Hydrogenovibrio crunogenus: one gene and its partner. The protein of the gene in region 2 interacts with the protein of the main gene of each other region in a pairwise test. Links are inferred from orthologs where the notes say so. Each region holds a gene or a part of one and is shown on either strand. Other genes may lie near its edges.

What was found.
Region 1: the proteins of ribD (region 2) and accC interact in binary tests that used the Escherichia coli proteins (3 or more experiments, as listed by UniProt). The link is inferred for Hydrogenovibrio crunogenus from one-to-one orthologs.

The regions. Positions count from the first base shown.
Region 1 is NZ_CP032096.1:482,791-485,685, forward strand. The notes cover bases 1-2,819. They hold accC (acetyl-CoA carboxylase biotin carboxylase subunit), read right to left. Parts: upstream 2,176-2,819; coding sequence 826-2,175; downstream 1-825. Other genes in these bases: prmA (50S ribosomal protein L11 methyltransferase), read right to left, coding at 1-730; accB (acetyl-CoA carboxylase biotin carboxyl carrier protein), read right to left, coding at 2,188-2,652; aroQ (type II 3-dehydroquinate dehydratase), read right to left, coding at 2,694-2,819. In the rest of the region: more of aroQ, read right to left, coding at 2,820-2,895. UniProt on the Escherichia coli protein: This protein is a component of the acetyl coenzyme A carboxylase complex; first, biotin carboxylase catalyzes the carboxylation of the carrier protein and then the transcarboxylase transfers the carboxyl group to form malonyl-CoA.
Region 2 is NZ_CP032096.1:1,515,410-1,518,441, forward strand. The notes cover bases 52-3,007. They hold ribD (bifunctional diaminohydroxyphosphoribosylaminopyrimidine deaminase/5-amino-6-(5-phosphoribosylamino)uracil reductase RibD), read right to left. Parts: upstream 2,140-3,007; coding sequence 964-2,139; downstream 52-963. Other genes in these bases: ribBA (bifunctional 3,4-dihydroxy-2-butanone-4-phosphate synthase/GTP cyclohydrolase II), read right to left, coding at 52-280; GHNINEIG_RS07330 (riboflavin synthase), read right to left, coding at 299-964; nrdR (transcriptional regulator NrdR), read right to left, coding at 2,139-2,603; glyA (serine hydroxymethyltransferase), read right to left, coding at 2,624-3,007. Outside these bases: more of ribBA, read right to left, coding at 1-51; more of glyA, read right to left, coding at 3,008-3,032. UniProt on the Escherichia coli protein: Converts 2,5-diamino-6-(ribosylamino)-4(3h)-pyrimidinone 5'-phosphate into 5-amino-6-(ribosylamino)-2,4(1h,3h)-pyrimidinedione 5'-phosphate.

The DNA of each region.
Region 1 (2,895 bases), 1.0 Mb from region 2 along the record:
TCAAACGAATAAATTCTGGTGCCAGTTCTTTGAGAGGCCCTGCAAGAATGTTAGCAATTAATAGGTCAACAGGATCGGAATGAAATTCTTTGACCAGTTTGAATTCAATATCGGCCTCATTTCTATCCGCATTTTGTTGACTGGCGATAATCGCTTGTGGGTCAATATCGGTGCCTTTTACCTGTTTTGCGCCTAACTTTTCAGAGGCGAGTGCCAATACGCCTGAACCGCAACCATAGTCAATGACAGTTAAATCAGTAGGTGGGTTTTGGTCGAGCCAAGTAAGGCATAAAGCCGTGGTTGGGTGAGTCCCTGTCCCAAATGCCATCCCTGGGTCTAGCATGAGGTTAACTGCTTCGGGTTCAGGGATGTCACACCAACTGGGTATAATCCAGAGTCGTGAACCAAACTGCATGGGTTGAAATTGATCCATCCAGGCTCGAATCCAGTCTTTGTCCTCAAGCGCTTCAATGCTATAGCACTCAGCTGGTATATCCGGTATTAAGGTTTCTAGTTGACTGATGATCGCTGGAATGTCGGTTTCGGCATCAAATAAACCGATGACTTTGGTTTGATTCCAAATAGGGGTTGTGCCAATTTCAGGTTCAAAAATGGGTTGGTCTTTTGCGTCTGCAAATGTGACGGATGCTGCATTTACTTCCATGAATGCATCTGATAGTGGTTCTGCAAGTGCTTCTGAAACCGTGGTGTTAATTTGAATCCAAGCCATAAGGGTCCTTTAAACGTAAAAACCACGCGGCCGATAAATAGTTACATTATAGGCTCAACGTGGTTGATGTTAATGAGTTTGTGATGAACTAGAGTCTAAACGAGATGTTCCAATCGGTGTTCTAAATAATGGATATTTTGTTCACCTTCACAGAACCCAAAGTCATTCATGATTTCGCGTTGCATACGAATATTGGTTTCAATGCCTTGGATAATCAACTCATCCAAAGCAGTGTCCATACGTGCCACGGCTGAAGTACGGTCAGGGCCATAACAAATCAGTTTCCCTATCATTGAATCGTAGTGCGGCGGAACTGGGTAACCCGTATAAATATGAGAATCCCAACGAACGCCAATTCCACCGGCTAAGTGTAAACGTTCAATTTTACCTGGAGAAGGAATAAAGTTGTTCGATGGGTTTTCGGCATTGATACGACATTCAATGGCATGACCTCGAATGATGATATCTTCCTGCTTGATGCTTAGCGGTTTACCCATTGCAATTTCGATCTGAGCTTTTACTAAGTCCACGCCCGTGACTTGTTCCGTTACAGGGTGTTCTACTTGTAAACGGGTATTCATTTCAATGAAATAAAACTCGCCGTTTTCATATAAAAATTCAAAGGTTCCCGCACCACGATAGCCGATTTCAATACAGGCGTTTACACAAGCTTGCCCGATACGGTTACGTTGTTCTTCTGTAATGCCCGGCGCAGGGGCTTCTTCAACCACCTTTTGATGACGACGCTGCATTGAGCAGTCACGCTCTCCTAGGTGAATGGCGTTGCCCAACCCATCGGCCAGTACTTGAATTTCAATGTGGCGCGGCGTTTCCAGAAATTTTTCCATATACACTTCTGGGTTACCAAAGAAGCTACCTGCTTCTGATTTAGTCAACTGAATTGACTTAATCAGGTTTGATTCGGTATGAACAACGCGCATACCGCGTCCACCACCACCACCGGAAGCTTTGATGATAATTGGGTAGCCAATTTCTTTAGCCAGTTGTTTATTAGCTTCTTCATCGTCGCTTAATGGGCCGCCGGAGCCGGGAACGGTAGGAACACCTGCCGCCTTCATCGCACGGATAGCGGATACTTTGTCGCCCATAATGCGGATCGTTTCAGCCTTAGGCCCCATAAAAATAAATCCGCTTTCTTCAACGCGCTCGGCAAAGTCGGCATTTTCAGATAAGAAACCATACCCTGGGTGAATCGCTTCGGCATCCGTGATTTCAGCGGCTGAAATAATGGCTGGAATATTGAGGTAACTTTCAGAAGACGGTGCAGGCCCAATACACACAGACTCATCTGCTAGCAAGACATGTTTTAGGTTAGCATCTGCTGTGGAGTGGACTGCGACCGTTTTGATGCCCATTTCTTTACAGGCTCTTAGCACGCGTAGTGCAATTTCTCCACGGTTGGCAATCAGAATTTTTTCAATCATGCAGGTATCCTATTATTCGATGATGAATAAAGCTTGACCGAACTCAACAGGTTCAGCGTTTTGAACAAGAATTTTCTTCACGGTTCCAGAAACATCTGCTTCAATTGGATTCATGATTTTCATCGCTTCAATAATACAAAGGGTGTCACCGGCTGAGACTTGGTCTCCCACGCTGACAAATGGACCCGCATCCGGAGAAGGTGAGGCATAAAAAGTCCCGACCATTGGAGATGGAACGGTATGTCCTGTTTCTGCAGGAGCCGCAGGTGATTCCGCAGGTGCGGCAGATTGTTGTGGTGCAGCCGCAGCGGGTGCAGCTTCATAAGCCATTTGTGCTGGCGCTGCAGGCGCAGACATCATGACAGGCTCTTTGCTACGAGTGATGCGAATGTTGTGCTCACCTTCTTTAATTTCAATTTCAGCAACGTCAGACTGTTCTACAATTTCAATCAATTTACGAATTGAACGAATATCCATGTTCTCTATTCCTCTTAAATAGTCGTTATTTAAATGTATTTTTATTTCAGTTTTTCAACTGCGGCAGCCAGCGCGAGCTGATAGCCTATTGGACCCAGACCGGCAATCACGCCTTCAGCCAGGTCAGAAAAATATGAATGGGTTCGAAAAGCTTCTCTTTTGTGAATGTTAGATAAATGCACTTCAATAAAAGGAATCTTGACGGTCGATAAAGCATCCCGTATTGCAACACTGGTGTGTGTG
Region 2 (3,032 bases):
CTTCGGCGGCTTCAATTGAAACGGTAAAGCTGGTACCGAGAGAATCTTGGTTATTTCGTGTCATCAGTGGGAGATGCAGTTGCTGACAACGCTCTTTGGTCAAGGTCAGACAAATCAACCCTCGCCCGTATCGTGCCATATAATTGATTTGATCAGCAGTTACCGCACTGGCAGGCATCATTAAGTCACCTTCATTTTCACGGTCCTCATCATCCATCAGGATGATCATCTTGCCTTGCTTATAATCTTCAATCAATTCTTCAATGGTATTTAACTGCATGTTTTGTCCAATTATTTGTTACAAAAAGCCGCGATCCGATAATAATTCACGCGTAATGTTAGACGAGTTCGTATCTGATTGCTCAGTGTCATTCGGCGCGCTTAACATTCTTTCTAAATAGCGTGCCAGCAAATCTACTTCCAAGTTAACCGCTGTTCCCACTTGGAAGTGTTTAATCGTCGTCTCTTGCCTGGTATGCGGCACTATATTGACATCGAACACACAACCATCGACTTGGTTAACCGTTAGGCTGATGCCATTAATACAAATAGATCCTTTTGCTGCAATATATTTGGCCAGCGCAGCAGGCGATTCGATTTGATAACGCCAAGAACGTGCTTCTTGCGTAATCGACAATACTTTTCCAACGCCATCGACATGCCCGCTAACCAAATGGCCTCCCAAACGATCCTGAAGACGTAATGCCTTTTCCAAGTTAACCGGAGAACCGACTTTTAAAGCCCCCAAGGTGGTCACTTTTAGGGTTTCTGAGGACACATCTGCGACATACGCTGAGGGCGTTAATTCAATTGCTGTCAAACACACACCATTACACGCGATACTGTCACCGATTTTGACGTCTGACATATCCAACTTCCCCACCTCAATGGTCATACGCGCATCCCCGTTAACGGGTTCAATACGTGATATAAAACCTTCAGACTCAATAATACCGGTAAACATTAAACTTCCTCTGCGGAGACATTTTTAGGGGTCAGCACCAAGTATAAATCTTCGCCCAACGCTTGAACAGACTGGTAAGCAAAAACCTTTTTATCGACCATTTCGGCCAGGCCGGGTAAAACAAACATGGGTTTAGCCATTTCACCCATTAAAATGGGCGCAGTGAAAACATGCAATTCATTAACCATGCCTGCCTGGATAAAAGCCCCTGCGACAATAGCCCCCGCTTCTACCATCACATCATAGATTTTTTCGTTTTCCAGCAAATACGAAAGCACGGATGGTATATCCAGTTTATCACCATCCGATTCCACCGCTATCACTTCCGCACCCTTTTGATAAAACCGTTCAATCAGATCCAAACTTTGATCTGCTGTTTCTTTAGACGTCATCAAAAGCGTTCGTCCGGGTAAGGACAACATTTTAGCTTCTAGCGGCGTGCTCAGATTTGCATCCAACACAACTCTTAAAGGGTGGCAATTTTCCGCTGTTAAACCTAATTCAGCCAACACGTCATCAGGTAAGCGCACATTTAAACTTGGATCATCCGCTAAGACAGTTCCAACACCTGTGACAATCGCACCATGCTGAGCTCGCATTAAATGGACTTGATTCCGGGATTCCGGCCCAGTGATCCATTGACTTTCGCCATTCGCCATGGCCGTTCGTCCATCTAAACTGTTCGCTACTTTTAAGCGAATGAACGGTCTATTCGACTTCATGGCAGAAACAAACCCTTTATTTAAAGCTGCGGCTTCTTCAGACAAAATGCCACTATCGACAACAATTCCGGCCTGCTCTAATCTTTTAATCCCGTTTCCAGCCACAAGCGGATTAGGATCTTGCATGGCAATTACGACTCTAGCAACTCCTGACTCAACTAGAGCATCCGCACAAGGCGGTGTTTTACCATGATGAGAGCAAGGCTCTAAAGTTACATAAACGGTTGCACCCTTGACCGACTCTGTTGCATTGTCTAATGCAACACGCTCGGCATGAGGTTCGCCCGCTTTCTGATGCCACCCTTCCGCAATGATTTTTTCTTGTTGAGTGATAACGCATCCAACAGCAGGATTTGGCTTTGTTGAGTAAACACCTTTTCGAGCCAAGTCGATGGCTTTTTGCATCATTTGAATATCAAAATCAGAAAAAGCCGTATTTGAAGACAAAGACATTATTGTGATTTAGTCGCTTTAACCAGCTTTTCAATCTCTTCTCGAAAAGCATTGACGTCTTGGAAAGAACGGTAAACAGAAGCAAAACGAACATAAGCAACCTGATCCAATTCTTTAAGTGCCTCCATTAGAAGCTCTCCTATCTGAGAAGAAGGAATCTCTCGAACCCCTTCAGCAGTCAATTGTTTATGAATTCGATTCACAACTTGATCAATCGCCTCACTGGCAACAGGTCGCTTTTCCAAGGCTTTTATCAAACCTCGACGAATTTTATCATCATCAAATCGTTCACGGTTACCGTCCGACTTGATCACACGTGGCAATGTGAGCTCTGCAGTCTCGTACGTTGTAAAACGTTCTGCACAGCTCATGCATTCACGACGACGTCGCACCTGCGCCCCTTCCGTTGCGAGGCGAGAGTCGATTACTTTGGTATCAGGTGCGTTACAAAAAGGACAATGCATTAAGAACTCTTAAAATGAAGTTACTTATATACCGGACGTGCCGCACACAATGCTTTCACTTTTTCACGAACCTCAGCCACCACCTTCTCGTCCCAAGACTCAGAAGCTTGCTGACAAGAATCAATCACATCACACATCCAAGTAGCTAGATTTTTCGAATCTTCTTCGGTAAACCCACGAGTTGTGGAAGCGGCAGTACCTACACGAATACCACTGGTCACAAATGGAGACATTGGATCGTTCGGTACCGAGTTTTTATTAATCGTAATATGCGCGTCACCCAACGCCGCATCCACCAATTTACCCGTCAGCCCTTGTTCAATGAAGCTTACTAAGAACAAATGGTTTTCGGTTCCTTTTGAAACCACGTCAAACCCTCTTTCCATAAAAACTTTAGCCATTGCTTGAGCATTGACCTTAACTTGTTTA